Regions from separate parts of the Streptomyces sp. NPDC101160 genome, predicted to be linked through region 2. Evidence: riboswitches for the same ligand, from Rfam matches in the RefSeq annotation. Region 2 holds a riboswitch; each other region holds the start of a gene.
The links. A riboswitch is a leader RNA that binds a small molecule or an ion and turns the genes downstream of it on or off. The one in region 2 is predicted to bind thiamine pyrophosphate.
Positions count from the first base shown of each region.

Region 1: it holds a riboswitch for thiamine pyrophosphate, as region 2 does, so the genes downstream of both, thiC (phosphomethylpyrimidine synthase ThiC) here and ACIRSU_RS13510 (thiamine ABC transporter substrate binding subunit) in region 2, are expected to answer to the same signal.
Region 3: it holds a riboswitch for thiamine pyrophosphate, as region 2 does, so the genes downstream of both, thiO (glycine oxidase ThiO) here and ACIRSU_RS13510 (thiamine ABC transporter substrate binding subunit) in region 2, are expected to answer to the same signal.

Region 1 is NZ_JBIWPJ010000006.1:476,965-483,782, reverse strand. Features, by position in the region: gene ACIRSU_RS21635 (LacI family DNA-binding transcriptional regulator) at 1-983, shown strand, start outside; gene ACIRSU_RS21630 (metallophosphoesterase) at 1,300-2,595, shown strand; gene ACIRSU_RS21625 (hypothetical protein) at 2,759-3,664, shown strand; gene thiC (phosphomethylpyrimidine synthase ThiC) at 3,714-5,510, opposite strand; TPP riboswitch at 5,505-5,620, opposite strand; gene ACIRSU_RS21615 (YibE/F family protein) at 5,693-6,818, shown strand, end outside.
Region 2 is NZ_JBIWPJ010000004.1:102,236-109,053, reverse strand. Features, by position in the region: gene ACIRSU_RS13520 (hypothetical protein) at 1-396, opposite strand, end outside; gene rlmN (23S rRNA (adenine(2503)-C(2))-methyltransferase RlmN) at 535-1,641, shown strand; TPP riboswitch at 1,671-1,780, shown strand; gene ACIRSU_RS13510 (thiamine ABC transporter substrate binding subunit) at 1,878-2,951, shown strand; gene ACIRSU_RS13505 (ABC transporter permease) at 2,990-4,603, shown strand; gene ACIRSU_RS13500 (ABC transporter ATP-binding protein) at 4,603-5,625, shown strand; gene ACIRSU_RS13495 (hypothetical protein) at 5,622-6,650, opposite strand; gene ACIRSU_RS13490 (hypothetical protein) at 6,647-6,818, opposite strand, start outside.
Region 3 is NZ_JBIWPJ010000009.1:351,474-358,291, reverse strand. Features, by position in the region: gene ACIRSU_RS29475 (thiazole synthase) at 1-383, opposite strand, end outside; gene thiS (sulfur carrier protein ThiS) at 389-589, opposite strand; gene thiO (glycine oxidase ThiO) at 586-1,806, opposite strand; TPP riboswitch at 1,804-1,916, opposite strand; gene ACIRSU_RS29460 (NAD(P)/FAD-dependent oxidoreductase) at 1,999-3,246, shown strand; gene ACIRSU_RS29455 (Rv2175c family DNA-binding protein) at 3,290-3,664, shown strand; gene thiE (thiamine phosphate synthase) at 3,763-4,413, shown strand; gene metF (methylenetetrahydrofolate reductase [NAD(P)H]) at 4,657-5,574, shown strand; gene ACIRSU_RS29440 (hypothetical protein) at 5,626-6,444, shown strand; gene ACIRSU_RS29435 (phytoene desaturase family protein) at 6,470-6,818, opposite strand, start outside.

The DNA.
Region 1 (6,818 bases), on a different contig from region 2:
TCAACGGCAAGGGCCGGCTCCCGGACGCCACCCGCCGTCACGTCCGCGAGGTCGCAGACAGGCTGGGCTACCGCCCGTCCGCGGCCGCCCGCACCCTCCGTACCGGCAAGTCGGGACTCATCGGCCTGACCGTGACGACGTACGGGGATGAACCTTTCACCTTCACCGAGTTCGCCTACTTCGCGGAGATGGCCAGAGCCGCCACCTCGGCCGCGCTCGCCCGCGGCTACGCCCTGGTCATCCTGCCCGCCACCTCCCGTCACGACGTCTGGTCGAACGTCGCCCTCGACGGCACCGTCGTCATCGACCCCTCCGACCACGACCCCGTCGTCACCGAGCTGGTCCGCCAGGGCCTGCCCGTCGTCTCCGACGGGCGCCCCGCCGGCACGCTCCCGGTGACCGCCTGGGTCGACAACGACCACGAGGCCGCCGTCCTCGACCTGCTCGACCACCTCGCCGCGGCGGGCGCCCGCCGGATCGGGCTGCTCACCGGGACGACGACCGACACGTACACCCGGCTGTCCACCACCGCGTACCTCAACTGGTGCGAGCGGGTCGGCCAGGATCCCGTCTACGAGGCATATCCGGCGCACGATCCGTGCGCGGGCGCCGTCGCGGCCGACCGGCTGCTCGCCCGCCCGGACCGCCCCGACGCCGTGTACGGGCTCTTCGACCCCAACGGCACCGACCTGCTCGCCGCGGCCCGCCGCTACGGGCTGCGGGTCCCGGACGACCTGCTGCTCGTGTGCTGCAGCGAGTCCACGATGTACGCCAACACCGAGCCGCCCATCACGACGCTCTCGCTCAAACCGCGCCGCATCGGCACGGCCGTCGTGCAACTGCTCATCGACGCCATCGAGGGCATCGAGACGGACGGACCGGTCGAGCAGGTGATACCGACCGAGCTGATCGTCCGCACCTCGTCGCAGCGCCGCTCGCCGCGGACAACGGTGAGCCCGCCACGGTCTCCCTCGAAGGACTGAACCGGGAGCGGGGGCGGAGGGGGCCGGAAACGGGTCGGGGGCGAGGTCGGGGGACGGGGGCGGGGAGGGCCGCGGAAAGCCGCGGCTCTTGTGGTCCGGCAGGCGCAAACCATTCGGCGCCCCGGGCCCGCCCCTGGTCCGGACCTTCCCAATTCGGGCGAAACACCCGGTGAACCCGGAGTGGACCCGGATTCACCACCCCTGGTGCGTCACACAGGCGGACCCTCATTCCTATGATGGATGGACGACACCGCGGACCACCACGACCAGGCCGGTCCGCGATGTGCAGGGCATCGCGACGGTGGTGGAGGGGTCGATGACACAGGGGGCCGGGCAGGAACCCGTGGTGCGCACAGCGACGTTGCGTGACTTCCGTGTACCTCCGTACGCCCGGGTGCCGGTCCAGGGCCATGCTTCCGAGCCGCTTTCCACCGACGCTCCGCCCTCCGCCACGCCCGCCGCCGGGCCCGCCGACGCCACGCTCCACCTGGCCCAGGCGCCCGAGGCGTACGAGCCCCGCGGGGCCTACGAGTCTTCGGAGCCGTACGAGGCTTCCGAGCCGTACGAGTCACCCGCCCCGTACGAGTCCCGCGACCCGTACGACTTCTTCGCCGCCGGTGCCGTCAGCGCCGGCCACCCGGGCCACCCCGGCAACGCCTTCCCCGACGACGAGCCGCCCGAGGGGTACACCCCGACCGAGCGCGACCTCCCGGTCATCAACCGCGGCGACACGGTCCAGGTCCACGTCGCCCCGGTGCCCCAGCCGGCCGCCGCGGCGCACCCCGACGGCCGCGGCCCCATGTACGTGGTGGGCGACGTGCACGGCTATCTCGACGAGCTGCTCGAAGCGCTGCGCGCCCAGGGCATCATCGACGAGAACGGCGGCTGGGCCGCCGGCAACACCCGGCTGTGGTTCCTCGGCGACTTCACCGACCGCGGCCCCGACGGCATCGGCGTCATCGACCTCGTGATGCGCCTGTCCGCCGAGGCGGCGGCCGCCGGCGGCTACTGCAAGGCCCTCATGGGCAACCACGAGCTGCTCCTCATCGGCGCCAAGCGCTTCGGCGACACGCCGGTCAGCTCCGGCGCCGGCACCGCCACCTTCCAGGCCGCCTGGCTGCTCAACGGCGGCCAGAAGCACGACATGGACCGCCTCCAGGACGTCCACATCCAGTGGATGTCCCGGCTCGACTCCATGGCGGAGGAGGACGGCCACCTGCTGCTGCACTCGGACACCACCGCGTACCTCGAGTACGGCGACACGATCGAGGACGTCAACGAGACGGTCAAGGAGACCCTCAACCGCAACGACGCCGACGAAGTCTGGGACCTCTTCCGGAAGTTCACCAAACGCTTCGCCTTCCGCGACGAGGAGGCCGGCCCGCCGGCCGTCCGCGAGATGCTCGGCACCTACGGCGGCAGCCGGATCGTGCACGGCCACAGCCCCATCCCGTACCTTCTCGGCCAGGTCGGCACGGAGGACGGCGAGGAGGGCGAGCGCCCGCTCGTCGAGGGTCCGCACGTCTACGCGGACGGGCTCGCCATCGCGATGGACGGCGGAGTGACCATGGCCGGAAAGCTGCTGGTCGTGCAACTCCCGCTGCCCGCCTGACGCATTAACCCTACGCATCCGGGGAAGGCGATTTCCCGAAACACCCTGTCACCGCGTGCCGTAACCGCAATACCATCGGCTCATCCGTAGCAGGCTCTCCTCCGTTTCCGCCCGAACCGCCGTTTCCCCACGGCCGGTTCCGGCCCCTACGGAGCATCGGGGGATGCACATGAACGTGGCTCCGCACCTGCTGACCGAGGACCGCGCCGAGTTCGAGCGGGTCCTCGACGACGCACTGCGCACCGCGCACGACCATCCGGATCTGGCCGGAATCGGCACCCGGCTGACCACCGCACAGCTGCGCTCGATGGCGCTGAACGCCACGACGCTGATCACGACCGCCGCCGCGGCCGAGTACGACCACTTCGTGAAGGTACGGGAGCAGGTCCGCGAGCAGACGCGCACGGCGAGCGGCACGGGTGCCACGGACGGCGCGGCCGACGAGGGCGGCGCGGGCGTCTTCGCCGTCGTCACCGTCCTCGGCCCGCTCCTCGCGGGCACCGCGGCCGTGATCTTCCTGCTGGTCGGCGCGGTCCTGAAGATGCTCGACCCGGCCCCCGCGTTCGCCGACACCCTGCTGACCGCCGGCCTTCTCTTCGGCGCCGTCGCCGCGGCCGGACTGCTCTGCGCGGCGGCCGGACTGCTGCTCACGGCCCTGCGCAACAGCGCCACCGAAGTCCCCGCCCAGGCCCCCGACGACGAGCTGACGCGCGCCAGGGACGCCTGGTGCCGGGCCCTGGCGGACCGGGGCATCCACCCTTTTCTCCGCGACGCCCTCGCCGCGTCGCCGCCCCTGCCGCGCCAGTCGCCCGCGCCGCCCACCGGCCGCATACCCAAGGTCGGCTACAGCGGCCCGGACTTCACCAGCCCGAACGAGGGCGGCGCCCCGGCCCCACGCCCGACCTACACGAGCCCGGACTTCTCCAGCCCCGACTTCACGAGCCCGGACTTCACGAGTCCCGACGCCACAAGTTCCAACTCCACGAGCTCAGGCTCCACGAGTTCAGGCCCCACGAGCTCCGACCTCGCAAGTCCTGACGCCGGCACGCCGGAGCACCGTCCGGAGTGACCGGCATGCCACCCACGCGCCATGGGTGGCATGCCGTCAGCCACGGGCGTCAGTCGGCCAGCGGCAGGTACACCCGGTTCCCGGACGCCGCGAACTCCGCCGACTTCTCGGCCATGCCCGCCTCGATCTCGTCCGCCTTCAGGTCACCGCCGTGCTCGCGCCTGATGTCCTGCGAGATCTTCATCGAGCAGAACTTCGGCCCGCACATCGAGCAGAAGTGCGCCGTCTTCGCGGGCTCCGCCGGCAGCGTCTCGTCGTGGAACTCGCGGGCCGTGTCGGGGTCGAGGGCCAGGTTGAACTGGTCCTCCCAGCGGAACTCGAACCGCGCGTCCGAGAGGGCGTCGTCCCACTCCTGCGCGCCCGGGTGCCCCTTGGCGAGGTCCGCCGCGTGCGCCGCGATCTTGTACGTGATGACACCGGTCTTCACGTCGTCGCGGTTGGGCAGGCCCAGGTGCTCCTTGGGCGTGACGTAGCAGAGCATCGCGGTGCCCCACCACGCGATCATCGCCGCGCCGATGCCCGAGGTGATGTGGTCGTACGCCGGGGCGACGTCCGTGGTCAGCGGGCCGAGCGTGTAGAACGGCGCCTCCTCGCAGATCTCCTGCTGGAGGTCGATGTTCTCCTTGATCTTGTGCATCGGGACGTGGCCCGGGCCCTCGATCATCGTCTGCACGTTGTGTCGCTTGGCGATCGTGTTGAGCTCACCCAGCGTGCGCAGCTCGGCGAACTGGGCGTCGTCGTTGGCGTCCGCGATCGAGCCGGGCCGCAGGCCGTCGCCGAGCGAGTACGTGACGTCGTACGCCGCGAGGATCTCGCAGAGCTCCTCGAAGTTGGTGTAGAGGAAGTTCTCCTTGTGGTGCGCGAGGCACCAGGCGGCCATGATCGAGCCGCCGCGCGAGACGATGCCGGTCTTGCGGCGCGCGGTGAGCGGCACGTACGGCAGCAGCACGCCGGCGTGCACCGTCATGTAGTCGACGCCCTGCTCGGCCTGCTCGATGACCGTGTCCTTGTAGATCTCCCAGGTCAGCTCCTCGGCCTTGCCGTCGACCTTCTCCAGGGCCTGGTAGAGGGGGACGGTGCCGATCGGCACGGGGGAGTTGCGCAGCACCCACTCGCGGGTGGTGTGGATGTTGCGGCCGGTGGACAGGTCCATGACCGTGTCGGCGCCCCAGCGGGTCGCCCAGGTCATCTTCTCCACCTCCTCCTCGATGGAGGAGGTCACGGCGGAGTTGCCGATGTTGGCGTTGACCTTCACCAGGAACCGCTTGCCGATGATCATCGGCTCGATCTCCGGGTGGTTGACGTTGGCCGGCAGCACCGCGCGCCCGGCCGCGATCTCCTCGCGGACGACCTCGGGGGAGACGTTCTCGCGGATCGCGACGTACTCCATCTCCGGCGTGATCTCGCCACGGCGGGCGTACGCGAGCTGGGTGACCGCCTGTCCGTCGCGGCCCCGGCGAGGCAGCCGCGGCCGGCCCGGGAAGACGGCGTCGAGGTTCTTCAGCCCGCCGCCGCGCGGCGAGGTGTGCTTGATGCCGTCGTCCTCGGGGCGGACGGGGCGGCCCGCGTACTCCTCGGTGTCGCCGCGCGCGATGATCCAGTTCTCGCGCAGCGGCGCGAGACCGCGCCGCACGTCGGTGTCGACGGCGGGGTCGGTGTACGGGCCGGACGTGTCGTACAGCGTCACGTCCTTGCCGTTGGTGAGGTGCACCTGGCGAACCGGCACCCGGATGTCGGGGCGGGAGCCCTCGACGTACCCCTTGTGCCAGCCCGGCGTGCGCTCCCCCTGGCCGCTCTGCGGGTCGTTCTGGTCGGAGGCAGACGTGCGTGCATCCTGAATGGTCATGAGACCGAATCTCCCTACGCCGGCATTACCCGGTAACAGGTTCGGCGGTCGGCGCAGCGAAACTTCAGCGCCCTCTCAGCCCGGTGCTCCGAGCTCCCGCGTGTGCAAAGGTGCCACCACGCTAGCGTCATTCCTGGCGTGCTGAACAGTGGGCCCCTTGACGTTGTTGCGATGATCGGGCGGTGACTTCGACGCACCAGACCCCCGAACCGCCTGGTCACGAGGGCCATGGCGGCCACGACCACCCCCACTCCCCCGGGCATTCCCACGGCCACGGCCACAGCCACGGGCCGGCCGCGCCCGTCTCGCGGCATCTGCGGAAGGTCATCGCCGCGGTCCTCATCCCGTTCGGCGCCGCCGTGCTCGTCGGGCTCGTGATGCTGTGGCCGGGCGGTACGCCGGCGCACCAGCGCACGGGCGTCGGCTTCGACCGGCAGACCGAGCAGGGCCGGGTGGTCTCCGTCGCGCACGTCGACTGCAAGGAGGTGCACGTCAGCTCCCCGGGTCAGTGCGAGAAGGCCACGGTCGAGGTCACCACGGGCCCGGACAGGGGCCGCACCTTCACCGAGGTCGTACAGCCCGACGCGCCGCGCCAACTCCACAAGGGACAGGGCGTGGTGGTCGCGTACGCCCCCGACGCGCCGCCCGAGCTGCAGTATTCGGTCACCGACATCAACCGGAAGCTGCCCGTCGCGCTGCTCGCCGGAATCTTCGCGCTCGCCGTCGTGGTCGTCGGCCGGATGCGCGGGGTGATGGCGCTGGTCGCGCTCGCCGCGAGCTTCCTGGTGCTGACCTTCTTCATCCTGCCGGCGATACTCCAGGGCTCGAATCCCCTGGTGGTCGCGGTCGTCGGGGCGAGCGCGATCATGCTGATCGCGCTCTACCTGTGCCACGGGCTCTCGGCGCGGACCTCGGTCGCGGTGCTCGGCACGCTGGTCTCGCTGCTGCTGACCGGTCTGCTCGGTTCGCTCTTCATCGGCTGGGGCTCGCTCAGCGGGAACACCGACGACAACACCGGTCTCATCCACAGCCTCTACCCGGACATCGACATGTCGGGACTGCTGCTCGCCGGCGTCATCATCGGCTCGCTCGGCGTGCTCGACGACGTGACGGTCACCCAGACCTCGGCCGTCTGGGAACTCCACCAGGCCGATTCGGGCATGGGACCGCGGGCGCTCTACCGGGCCGGCATCCGGATCGGCCGGGACCACATCGCCTCGGTGGTGAACACCCTGGTGCTCGCCTACGCCGGCGCGGCGCTGCCGCTGCTGCTGCTCTTCTCCATCGCGCAGAGCAGCGTGGGGACGG
Region 2 (6,818 bases):
CGCGCCGTCCGGGTTGCGCGACTCCATGTCCTTGTGCCCGATGACCTCGGCCCCGGCGGCGCACGGCGTCTTCGTCAGTTGGGCGCAGCCCTTGAGGACGTCGGCGCCCTGGCCCACGATGCTCTCGCCGCTGGACATGGACTCCAGGCTGCCGTCGCTCGGGAGCGCGGCGTGCATGTCGGTCGCGTTGATCGTCACCGGCGGGAAGTTCGGCGTGATGCTCTGCTGGTCGGCGGGAGCCGACGACGCGCCGCCTTCCTGGCCTCCCTTGGCGGGCGCCTCCACCGTCGACCGGTCCGCCGGTGTGCCTCCCGCCGTCGTGCTCCCGTCCTTGCACGCCGTCAGCGCGAGCGCCAGCACCGCCGCGACGGCGGCCCCCCGTACCACTGCCTTCATACCGAGTCCTCCGATGACCTGATCATGATCCATTGGCATGGACACCCAACATCATCGAGCGGGTGATCGGCCAATTGTGCGATCGGCCGATTCGCGGGGCGCGGCCTCGCCGGAATCGTCTGCGACACTGGTAGGACCATGCCGAAGCCCGGAGAACTCACTTTCGTCGCCCCGCGCGGAGCCAAGCAGCCCCCGCGGCACCTCGCCGACCTCTCGCCCGCCGAGCGCAAGGAGGCCGTCGCCGCGATCGGCGAGAAGCCGTTCCGCGCCAAGCAGCTGTCCACGCACTACTTCGCGCGGTACGCGCACGACCCGGCCGAGTGGACCGACATCCCGGCCGGCTCGCGCGAGAAGCTCGCCGGCGAGCTGCTGCCCGATCTGATGTCGGTGGTGCGGCACGTGTCGTGCGACGACGACACGACCCGCAAGACGCTGTGGAAGCTGCACGACGGCACGCTCGTGGAGTCGGTGCTCATGCGCTACCCGGACCGGGTGACCATGTGCATCTCCTCGCAGGCCGGCTGCGGCATGAACTGCCCGTTCTGCGCCACCGGCCAGGCGGGGCTCGACCGCAACCTGTCCACGGCGGAGATCGTCCACCAGATCGTCGACGGCATGCGCGCGCTGCGCGACGGCGAGGTGCCCGGAGGCCCGGCCCGGCTTTCGAACATCGTCTTCATGGGGATGGGCGAGCCGCTCGCGAACTACAAGCGGGTCGTCGGCGCCATCCGCCGGCTCACCGACCCCGAGCCCGACGGCCTCGGCCTGTCGCAGCGCGGCATCACCGTCTCCACGGTCGGCCTGGTCCCGGCGATGCTGCGGTTCGCCGACGAGGGCTTCAAGTGCCGCCTCGCCGTGTCGCTGCACGCCCCGGACGACGAGCTGCGCGACACCCTGGTGCCCGTGAACACCCGCTGGAAGGTCCGTGAGGTCCTCGACGCGGCGTGGGAGTACGCGGAGAAGTCCGGCCGCCGGATCTCCATCGAGTACGCCCTGATCCGGGACATCAACGACCAGGCGTGGCGCGGCGACCTGCTGGGCCGGCTGCTCAAGGGCAAGCGGGTGCACGTCAACCTGATCCCGCTGAACCCGACCCCGGGCTCCAAGTGGACCGCGTCCCGGCCGGAGGACGAGAAGGCGTTCGTCGAGGCCATCGCCGCCCACGGCGTACCGGTCACCGTCCGCGACACCCGTGGACAGGAGATCGACGGCGCCTGTGGACAGCTCGCCGCGGCGGAACGCTGACCTTGTAGTCTGAGCTCGAACACAAATGCATATTCCGACAGGGGAGCGCCACAGCGCTGAGAGTGCGGCACCGTCAGGCCGCAGACCCTCTGAACCTCGCCCAGGTCATTCTGGGTAGGAAGTTCGGTCGTAACTCGAGCTGTTGCGCCCTGCCCGCGCCCGGTCTTCCCGGTCGCGGGCAGGGCCGCGTCTCTTCCTGGTCACCCCCAGGAGGAAAACCAGTGAGCATCAAGAAGATGGCCGCCGTCGCGCTCGTCAGCGCGCTCGGCGTGACCACCCTCGCCGCGTGCGGCGGCGGCACGGCGAAGCCCGCCGCCGAGGGCCCCGCGCCGAAGACCGTCACGCTCGTCAGCCACGACTCCTTCGCCGCCTCCAAGGAGGTGCTCGCCGCCTTCACCAAGGAGACCGGATTCACGGTCAAGGTGCTCAAGAGCGGTGACGCGGGCGAGGCCGTCAACAAGGAGATCCTGACCAAGGGCGCCCCGCAGGGCGACGTCTTCTTCGGCGTCGACAACACGCTGCTGTCCCGCGCCCTCGACAACGGCATCTTCACCTCGTACGAGGCGAAGGGCCTGGACCGCGTCCCCGATGCGTTCCAGCTGGACAAGGCGGAGCACCGGGTCACCCCGGTCGACTCGGGCGACATCTGCGTCAACTACGACAAGAAGTACTTCGCGGACAGGAAGCTCGCGCCGCCGCAGACCTTCGACGACCTGGCGAAGCCGGCGTACAAGGACCTGCTCGTCGTCGAGAACCCCGAGCGGTCCTCCCCGGGTCTCGGCTTCCTCCTCGGCACGGCCGCGAAGTACGGCGACGCCGGGTGGCAGGACTACTGGAAGAAGCTCAAGGCCAACGGCGTGAAGACGGTCGACAGCTGGGAGCTCGCCTACAACCAGGAGTTCTCCGGCTCGTCCGGCGGCAAGAAGGCCAAGGGCGACCGGCCGCTGGTCGTGTCGTACGCCTCCTCCCCGCCGGCCGAGGTGCTCTACTCCGAGCCGCAGCCGAAGGTCGCGCCGACCGGTGTGTCCACCGGCACCTGCTTCCGGCAGATCGAGTTCGCGGGCCTGCTGAACGGGGCGAAGAACCCCGAGGGCGGCAAGGCGCTCATCGACTTCATGATCTCCAAGAAGTTCCAGGAGGACATGCCGCTGCAGATGTTCGTCAACCCCGTCGCGAACGACGCGTCGCTGCCGGAGCTGTTCACCAAGCACGGCGTGGTGGTCGACAAGCCGGAGACGATGGCGCCGAAGAAGATCGCCGACAACCGTGACCAGTGGATCCAGCAGTGGACCTCGCTCGTCCTGAAGTAGTCGCCCGCCGCAGGCAGAGCGCGACGCGGCTCGGGCTGATGGTGCTGCCCGTCGCGTTCTTCGCGGTGTTCTTCGCCTGGCCCGTCGTCTCGATCGTCGAGCGCGGGCTCCGGCCCGACGGCCACTGGGAGCTCGGCCGGTTCGGCGAGACGCTGAGCCGGCCGGACATCCTCGACGTGCTGTGGTTCACGCTGTGGCAGGCGCTCGCCTCCACCGCGCTCACCCTGCTCGTCGCGCTGCCCGGCGCGTACGTCTTCGCCCGGTTCGACTTCCCCGGCAAGAAGCTGCTGCGCGCGGTCGTCACCGTGCCGTTCGTGCTGCCCACCGTCATGGTCGGCACCGCGTTCCTCGCCCTGGTGGGCCGCCGCGGCCTGCTCGACGAGTGGTGGGGCGTCCGGCTCGACACCGGTGTGTGGGCGATCCTCCTCGCCCACGTCTTCTTCAACTACGCCGTCGTCGTCCGCACCGTCGGCGGCCTCTGGTCCCAGCTCGACCCGCGCCAGGAAGAGGCCGCCCGGGTCCTCGGCGCCTCCCGCTGGCGGGCCTGGCGGACGGTGACGCTGCCCGCGCTCGCGCCGTCGGTCGCCGCCGCCGGGCTCATGGTCTTCCTGTTCACGGCGAGCTCCTTCGGCATCGTGCAGATCCTCGGCGGCCCCGCTTACTCCACGCTGGAGACCGAGATCTACCGGCAGACCGCGGACCGGCTCCAGCTGTCCACCGCCGCCGTGCTCACCATGGTGCAGTTCGTCATGGTCGGCGCGGTCCTCGCCGTGCACGCGCGGACGGTACGGCGCCGGGAGACGGCGCTGAAGCTGGTGCCGGCCGAGCGGACCGCGCGCCGGCCGCGCGGCGCCGGGCAGTGGGCGCTGCTCGGCGGCGTGCTGCTCTCCGTCGCGCTGCTGATCCTCGCGCCGCTCGGCGTTCTCGTCGAACGTTCCTTCGCCACGCCCGGCGGCTACGGCCTCGACTACTACCGGGCGCTGCAGTCCGTCGACGAGAACGGCACCTTCCTGGTGCCGATGACCGACACCATCGTCAACTCGCTCCAGTACGCGCTCGCCGCCACCGGCATCGCCGTCGTCATCGGCGGCCTCGCCGCCGCCGCGCTCACCAGGCGCGCGGGCCGGCTCGTGCGCGGCTTCGACGCGCTGCTCATGCTGCCGCTCGGGGTGTCCGCCGTCACCGTCGGCTTCGGCTTCCTCATCACCCTCGACGAGCCGCCGCTCGACCTGCGGGCCAGCTGGATCCTCGTACCGCTCGCGCAGGCCCTGGTCGGCGTGCCCTTCGTCGTACGGATCATGCTGCCAGTGCTGCGGGCCGTCGACGAGCGGCTGCGGGAGGCCGCGGCCGTGCTCGGGGCGTCGCCGCGGCGGGCGTGGCGGGAGGTCGACCTGCCGCTCGTGCGGCGGGCGCTGCTCATTGCCGCCGGCTTCGCCTTCGCCGTGTCGCTCGGCGAGTTCGGCGCGACGGTCTTCATCGCCCGCCCCGACAACCCGACCCTGCCGGTCGCGGTCGCCCGGCTCCTGAGCCGGCCGGGCGAGCTCAACTACGGCCAGGCCATGGCCCTTTCGACGATTCTCATGGTGGTGTGCGCGGTGTCCCTGCTGCTCCTCGAACGGCTGCGCTCCGACCGGACCTCGGGGGAGTTCTGATGCTGACGCTGACCGCGGCGACCGTGCGCTTCGGGGACCGTGCCGTCCTCGACGCGGTGGACCTGGAGGTCGCCGAGCACGAGATCGTGTGCGTGCTCGGGCCGAGCGGCAGCGGCAAGTCCACGCTGCTGCGCGCCGTCGCCGGACTCCAGCCGCTCGACGGCGGACGGGTGTCGCTCGGGGGCGCCGACCAGGCCGGCGTGCCCGTGCACCGGCGCGGTGTCGGCCTCATGTTCCAGGACCACCAGCTCTTCCCGCAGCGCGACGTCGCCGGCAACGTCGCCTTCGGGCTGCGCATGCGCGGCGCGTCCAAGGCCGAACAGGCGGCCCGGGTCGCCGAGTTGCTCGACCTGGTCGGCCTTCCCGGCGCCGGGCGCCGCGCCGTCTCCGCCCTCTCCGGTGGCGAACAGCAGCGCGTCGCCCTCGCCCGCGCGCTCGCGCCCCGCCCCCGGCTGCTCATGCTCGACGAGCCGCTCGGCCAGCTCGACCGGGGCCTGCGCGAACGTCTCGTCGTCGAACTCCGCAGGCTCTTCGGCCGGTTGGGCACCACCGTGCTCGCCGTCACCCACGACCAGGGCGAGGCCTTCGCCCTCGCCGACCGGGTCGTCGTCATGCGCGACGGCCGCATCGCCCAGTCCGGCACCCCCCTCGACGTCTGGCAGCGCCCCGCCTCCGAGTTCGTCGCCCGCTTCCTCGGTTTCGACAACGTGGTCGCGGCGACGGTGAGCGGCGCCGCCGCCACCACCGTCTGGGGCAAGATCCCGGTCCCCGACGGCTCCCCCCAGGGCGAGCGCCGCCTCCTCGTCCGCCCGGCGGGCGTCCGCCTCGCCGGCACGGGCGAGGGCCTGGCCTGCCGGGTCGAGACGGTGACGTTCCGGGGCAACCACGTGGCCGTCACCCTCCGTCCGTCCGAAGGCCCGCCCCTGGAGGCGGAGTTCGCGCTGCGGGACGTTCCGGAGGAGGGCGCGGAGGTGGACGTGGTGTTCGACGCGGAGGACGTGGTGGTGCTGGACGCCGACTAGAAGACGGAGCCGTACGGGGCGGTCCGCGCCCGGTCGTACAGCGCACGCAGCCACGGCGAACGCACCCCGGGCAGGCGGGCCAGCGTGTACAGGAAGGCGCCGCGGTCGGGCCGGAGGACGCGCCAGGGGTGGTCCGGCAGGGGATAATCGTCCCGCAGCACGCCGCCCGGCAGCGTGCCGGACGCCGGTATCGGCCGGGTCTCTCCGGGCAGAGCCAGCCACGCCCAGGCCCCGTCGGCCAGCGGCACGGCCGCCACGTCGCCGGGCGGCGGTGTGCCGTACGGGACGAGCGCGATGTCGAGGCCGTCGGCCTGCACCCCCGGACCGGCGAGGCCGACCCGCCTGACCGGGCCCTCGGCCGGCAGCAGCGTCTTCACCGCTGGGCCGAACACCTGGGTGACGAGCCCGCCGGGCAGGGTCAGCGGCCCGCCGCCCGAGGCGGCCAGCAGATGGGCCAGGGCCGCGCCGGCGGCCGCCTCCCAGCGCGGGTTCCAGCCGCCGCGTGGATCGATCGGGGACAGCCGCTCCGACTCCCGTACGGGAGCGGGAGCGCCGGTGGACACGCGGCGCACCGCGTGCGGCTCGAACCACACGGCCGACCACAGCCCGCAGTCGTCCTCTCGGGAACCCACCGGCAGCAGGCACGCCGCGCACGCCATGTTGGGTTCGGGCCCGCCCGCGATGCCACAGCAGCAGTACGCGTTGCACTGCTCGGGGACCAGCACGGTGCCGCGGACGTCTCCCGGCGCGATCACGACCCGGCCGCGCGGCCCGAAGGACACTCCGTGGACCGGCGCGAACACCCCCTGGGCCGCCGCCTCCGCCTCCGAGACCTCCTCCCACGCGCGGTACGGAGGTCCCGAGGGCAGCGGATCGACCGCGTACGTGCCCGGTGCCATCAGCGGAGGCATGAACTCGTGCCCGTAGGTGTGGTGGGCTTCCGGAGGGAGCGGGACCCGCGCCACCGGCACCGTCAGCACCGTCTCGCACCCCGCGCACACGAACACGTCCGTCACTCTCGTCATCGCCCCGGATTCTCACCCGGACGGGCTCGGCAGCGCGCGCAGTTTTTCCGCGTCGCCCGCTGGTAGAGCCGGGTCGCGCGGCCGAGGGCCAGGCCGAAGAGGCAGAAGCCGCCGTAGGCGACCGCGACCACCCACGGCGCGTGGTCGGGGATGGCGGCGGTGGTGATG
Region 3 (6,818 bases), on a different contig from region 2:
ACGAAGCCGTCGTCGACGAGGGTCTCCGCCGCGGCGAGCAGCTCCTCGCCGTCCGGCAGCAGCGTGCGCTCGTCGGCGATGACCTCCAGCTTGATCCACTCCGTGCCGAGCGCCTCCCGCGCGAGCCGCGCGGTCAGCACGGCCTCGCCGGCCGTGTAACAGCCGGCCGTGTTCGGCAGCACCTGGATGCCGAGCCGGTCGAGGACCGAGAGGACGGACCCCCGCACCGTCGGGTCGAGGCGGCGCATGGCGACGGTGGTCAGCTGCGTGCCGCTCGTCACCAGCGCGCGTTCGAGGATGTCGAGGCTGGGCGCCCCGCCCGTCCCCATGATGAGGCGGGAGGAGAACTCCGTACCGCCGAGCAGGAAGACGTCGTCGGACATCGCGCTCAACCTCCCTGTACCGCGGTGAGGACCTCGACCCGGTCGCCGTCGCCGAGCACGGTCGTGGCCCACTGGCTGCGCGGGACGACGGTCTCGTTGACGGCGGCGGCCACTCCGGCCGGAGCGGCGGTGAGCGTCGCGACGAGGGCGTCGAGGGACACGGGGCCGTCCAGGACCCGGCCCTCGCCGTTCACGGACAGGTTCATGCGTGCTCCAGGTGTGCGGGGGAGCCCAGGTGGGCGGGGGAGAAACGGCGGGCGGTGAAGGCGCGCACCTCCTCCGGCAGGGCGCCGGTCGTGAGGGCCTCCGCCATGGCGTCGCCGGTGACCGGGGTGAGCAGCACCCCGTTGCGGTAGTGGCCGGTCGCCAGGTGCAGCCCGGGCAGTGTGCTGGGGCCGAGCAGCGGCGCGTTGTCGGGGGACCCGGGGCGCAGCCCGGCCAGGGTCTCGGTGAGGGGTAGTTCGGTGATGCCGGGGACGAGCTCGTGCGCGTCGCGCAGCAGCTCGTACACCCCGCCGGCGGTGACCGTGGTGTCCCAGCCCAGCTCCTCGCTGGTGGCGCCGACCACCAGCTCGCCGTTCTCGCGCGGCACGAGGTAGACGTGGCTCCCGCGGACGACCGCGCGGACGGTCCGGGAGAGGAACGGCGCGTACGCGGGCGGCACCCGCAGCCGCAGCACCTGCCCCTTCACGGGCCGCACGGGCGGCAGCACCTCCGCCGGTACGCCGTCGAGCCGCCCGCTCAGGCTGCCCGCGGCGAGCACGACCTGGTCGGCGGTCACCTCGGCGCCCCCGGCCAGGACGGCGCCGCGGGCCCGGTCCCGTACCACCGTGAGCCGCTCGGCCACGGCGCGGTGGAAGACCACCCCGGCCCGTTCGCACGCGGCCAGCAGCGCGTGGGCGAGCCGCCGCGGGTCGACCTGGTGGTCGCCGTCGACCCGGAGTCCGCCGCGGACGCCGGGCGCCAGCATCGGCTCCAGGCGCCGGCAGTCGCGGCCGCTCAGCCACTCCGAGGCGAGCCCGCAGCGGGTCTGCAGGGCGTGCAGTTCGCGGAGGTGGGCGCGGTCGTCGGCGTCGAGGGCGACGGCGAGTGTGCCGCAGGCGCGGTAGCCGGTGTCCAGGCCGCCGGAGGCCTCGGTGAGTTCGGCGACGAAGTCGGGGTAGCGGCGGGCGGATTCGAGGTTGAGGCCGAGGAGGGTCTCCTCGCCGTAGTGGAGTTCGGTGACGGCGGCGAGCATGCCGGCCGCCACCCGGGCGGCCCCGCCGCCCGGTTCGGGGTCGGCCACGGCGGTCCGCAGTCCGCGCTGCGCGGCCCGCCAGGCCGTGACCAGGCCGATGATTCCGCCCCCGACGACAAGGACGTCGAAAGCGGTGGATGTGCCGGATGTTCCGGATGTACCGGTTCGACCGGTGGTACGCGACATGGGCGTCCAGCCCCTCCCTTCGCCGGCATGACCCGGATCAGGTTCGTACGGTCGGAGGCCGGTCAGCCTCCCTCTCAGCCCGGTGCGTCCGGGCTCCCGCGAGTGCTCTACGCCGGTCAGACTAACCGCAGGCGGCCCGGTCCCGCAGGACCCTCTCTTCTTGACGATCCGTCAGATGCGTAAGGTGGTCGGGTGAGCGAGCAGAAGCAGGTTCCCCACCGTGTAGTGATCGCCGGCGCCGGAATGGCCGGTGTGCAGACCGCCGTCGCCCTGCGCGAACAGGGCTTCACCGGCCCCGTCACCCTCATCGGCGCCGAGCCCCACCAGCCCTACGACCGGCCGCCGCTCTCCAAGGCGGTCCTCCTCGGCAAGGCCGAGGACTCCGCCTTCGACGTCGATTTCGAGTCACTCGGCGTCGAGCTCCGCCTCGGCGTCGAGGTCACCGGGCTCCGCCCCGACGCCCACGAGGTCGACACCGAGGCCGGCCCGGTCCCGTACGACACCCTCGTCGTCGCCACCGGCGCCCACCCGCTCACCCTGCCCGGCAGCGAGGGCGTCCCCGGCGTGCACCTGCTGCGCACCCTCGACGACGCCGCCCGGCTCGGCACCGTCCTGGCGCGCCGCCACGACATCGTGGTGGTCGGCGCCGGCTGGATCGGCGCCGAGTTCGCCACCGCCGCCCGCGAGGCCGGCTGCGCCGTCACCGTCGTCGAGGCCGCCGACCGGCCGCTGGCCGGCGCGCTGCCCGCCGAGGTCACCGCCCCGATGGCCGGCTGGTACGCCGACAGCGGCGCCGAACTCCGGCTCGCCGCCCGCGTGGACCGCGTCGAAGAAGGCCGGGTGGTCCTCACCGACGCGGACGGCCGGACCGTCGAACTCGCCGCCGACGCCGTCGTCGTCGGCATCGGCGCCCGCCCCGCCACCGCCTGGCTGGCCGGTTCCGGTGCCTCCCTCGACCCGAGCGGTGCGCTCAGCGCCGACGACCGGCTGCGCACCTCGCTGCCCGACGTGTACGCCGTCGGCGACTGCGCCTCCTTCCCCTCCGCGCGCTACGGCGAACGGCTCCTCGTCCACCACTGGGACAACGCCCTCCAGGGCCCGCGCACGGTCGCCGCCGCCATCGTCGCCGAGGTCGCCGGGGCGCCCGCCTCGACCGTCCCCGCCTACGACCCGGTGCCGTACTTCTGGTCCGAGCAGTTCGGCCGTTTCGTCCAGTACGCCGGCCACCACGGTGCCGCCGACACCCTGCTGTGGCGCGGCCACCCGGCCGAACCGGCGTGGACCGTCCTCTGGCTGCGCGACGACGTCCCGGTGGCCCTGCTCGCGGTCGGCCGGCCGCGCGACCTGGCCCAGGGACGGCGGCTGGTCGAGCAGCGCGCCGCCGTCGACCCGGCACGGGCCGCGGACCCGTCCGTCCCCCTGAAGGCCGCAGTCCGGTAGGGCCCGACTACCGACTGTCAGTCCGGGATGGCAGGCTTGTCCCGTGACCGAGATTGACGCAAAGACCGATGCTCTCGTCCCCGCCTGGCTCTTCCTCCCCGACATCGCGGAGATGCTGGACGTCGAGGTGACGCGCGTGCGGCAGCTGGTCAAGGAGGGCCAGCTGATCGCCGTGCGCCGCGAGGTGCGCCCCGGCGAGAAGATCCTCCAGGTGCCGGCCGCCTTCATCCAGGACGGCAAGGTCGTCAAGGGCCTCTCCGGGACCCTGACGCTCCTGCGGGACGACGGCTTCAGTGACGAAGAGATGCTGGAGTGGCTCTTCACTCCGGATCCGACCCTGCCGGGCACGCCCGCGCAGGCCCTCGGCGAGAATCGCGGCACGGAGGTGAAGCGCCGGGCCCAGGCGCTCGCCGTCTGACGCAACGCTCGCCGAGCAGTTCCACAACACCCGCGGGTGCCGGGCCGGTCGTTTCCGGCCGGCCCGGCACCGGCACCACCCACCAGGGGGGAATCACCATGTCCACGCCTCGCGCGCAGCTCGCCGACGCCCGGCTCTACCTGTGCACCGACGCCCGGAAGCGCCAGGGCGACCTGCCCGACTTCCTCGACGCCGTGCTCTCCTCCGGCGTCGACATCGTGCAGCTCCGCGACAAGGGCATGGAGGCGGGGGAGGAGCTGGAGCACCTGGCCGTCCTCGCCGACGCCTGCCGCCGCCACGGCAAGCTCCTGGCCGTCAACGACCGGGCCGACGTCGCCCACGCCATCGGCTCCGACGTGCTCCACCTCGGCCAGGGCGACCTGCCCGTGGCCGCCGCCCGCGTCATCCTCGGCGACGAGGTGCTGATCGGCCGTTCCTGCCACGCCGAGACGGAGGTGGCCGCGGCCGCCGCCGAGCCGGGCGTGGACTACTTCTGCACCGGGCCCTGCTGGCCCACCCCCACCAAGCCGGGACGGTACGCCCCGGGCCTCGACCTCGTGCGGTACGCGGCCGGGCTCGCCCAGGACCGCCCCTGGTTCGCCATCGGCGGCATCGACGAGACCAACCTGGACGAGGTCCTCGACGCCGGCGCCCGCCGGATCGTGGTCGTCCGCGCCCTCACCGAGGCCGACGACCCGGCCTCCGCCGCGGCCTCCCTCGCCAAGCGGGTCCGCGAGCGCCTCGCCTGACAGCGCCGCCGGCGGCGCCCGGAGCCCGGCACGGCGCCCCGGCACGGCGCCCGGTACGCCCCCGGTCCGGCGCCCCGTCCGGCGCGCGGCACGCCCCCAGGTCCGGCGCCTCGTCCGGCGCGCGGTCCGGCGCGCGGAATCCGGGCGTCCGGATGCTGGGACGGGTGGCCGGGATGACCGGAAAGGTGTCCAACACGCGGACTCGGCTTCACCCCGACCTTGGACCGCGTCTAACCTGCCCGTATGGCCCTTGGTACCGCTTCCGTCCGCTCGGACCGTGCACGCACGGTCCGCGAGATCCTCGCGTCCGGCGACACCACGTACTCCTTCGAGTTCTTCGCCCCCCGGACCGAGAAGAGCGAGCAGAGCCTCTGGAACGCCATGCGCCGCATCGAGGCGGTCGCGCCGAGCTTCGTCTCCGTGACCTACGGCGCCGGCGGCTCCACGCGCGGCGGCACGGTCAAGGCCACCCAGAAGATCGCCTCCGACACCACCCTCACCCCGGTCGCGCACCTCACCGCCGTCGACCACTCCGTCGCCGAGCTGCGCAACATCCTCGGCCAGTACGCCGACGCCGGCATCCGGAACATGCTCGCCGTCCGCGGCGACCCGCCGGGCGACCCGCTCGGCGAGTGGGTCGCCCACCCCGAGGGCGTCCACTACGCGGCCGACCTGGTCCGGCTGATCAAGGAGTCCGGCGACTTCTGCGTGGGCGTCGCCGCCTTCCCCGAGATGCACCCGCGGTCGCTGGACTGGGACACCGACGTCCGCCACTTCGTGGACAAGTGCCGGGCCGGCGCCGACTACGCGATCACCCAGATGTTCTTCGACCCGGAGGCGTATCTGCGACTGCGCGACAGCGTCGAGAAGGCCGGCTGCGAGACCCCGATCATCCCCGAGGTCATGCCCGTCGTCAGCCTCAAGACACTGGAACGGCTGCCCACCCTGAGCAACGCCGCCTTCCCCGCGCACGTGAAAGAGCGCATCCTCGCCGTCAAGGACGATCCGGCCGCTGTACGCTCCATGGGCATCGAGTTCGCGACGGAGTTCTGTGCGCGGCTGCTCTCCGAGGGTGTCCCCGGACTGCACTTCATCACGCTCAACAACTCCAGGGCGACGCTCGAGATCTACGAGAATCTCGGACTGCACGTGCAGTCCTGACCGGCCGTACCCGCCCCTACCCGCGGCGGAGGCCGTAGGAGAGGGGCGGGCATGGGGTGGACGGTCCTCTACATCGCGTTCGGTGTCGTGGCGCTGTGGCTTCTCGGTGAGGTGCTGCTGCAGTACAAGGCGCGGCTGCGCTGGCGGCTGCTCGCCTTCGGCGGCTTCCTCGGCGTGGTGCTCGGCGTGCTGCTGCCGTCCGTGGTCGTCATCGTCCTCGGCGCCGTCGCCTTCGCCGTCGGCCAGACCTATGTGACCCTCTCCTTCCGGCGCGGCTTCTCCACCGGCTGGGCCCTCGGCGGCCGCCCGGGCGCCAGCCGGCGCCGCCGCTCCAGGCCGTCCGCGGACCGGACCGGTCCGACGCTGGAGGTCACCGACCTCTCGTACGAGCCGGCGGACTCCGCCGACCCGGCCGACTCCGCCGCCGCTGAGGAAGGCCTGGCCGCCGCCGAGACCACGGCCGTGTACGAGCCGCAGCCGATCCCCGAGGACACCGGCCAGTACGCCGTCTACGGCACCTCGTACGAGCAGCAGCCGCAGTACGCCGACCCCTACGCCACCGGGTACGAGCAGCAGCCCGCGTACGACTACGGCGCCGAGGCCCAGCAGCAGTACGCGGCCTACTCGGACCCGTACATCGGCCAGCAGTACGCGGACGCCGGGCAGCAGTACGCGGACCCCGGCCAGCAGTACGGCGTCTACCAGCAGCCGTACGCCGACCCGTACGCCCCCTCGTACACCTACGACACCCCGCCCGGCGGCATCTGGGTGCCGCAGCAGCGCGACACCGACCAGCAGCACCCGGACCCGCACCAGCACCAGCACCAGCAGCCGTACGGATACGGCGAGGACCAGCAGTACCGCTACTGACCCCCGGCCGCGACGGGCCGGGCGGTCACTGCGAGCCGCGGAAGTCCGCGCCCTCCACGATCAGACCGGCCACCAGCGCGCCCGACATGCCGGCGTGCGCCAGCCCGCCTCCCGGGTGCGACCAGCCGCCGACGAAATAGAGCCCGGGGACCGGCGACACGTTCGCCGCCGGCAGCCAGCGGCCGCGGTCCCCGGCCAGGGCCGGCCCCGGCACCTCGGCCGCGCCCGTCTCCAGGAGCGTGTCGTCCGGGGTGCGGACCTCCCGCCACAGCAGCCGCTCGCGCAGGTCGGGCACCACCATCTCGGCCTGCACCAGCATGTGCTCCGCGAACTCGTCCCAGGACGACAGGACGCCCTCCGTCGCCGTGACCGTC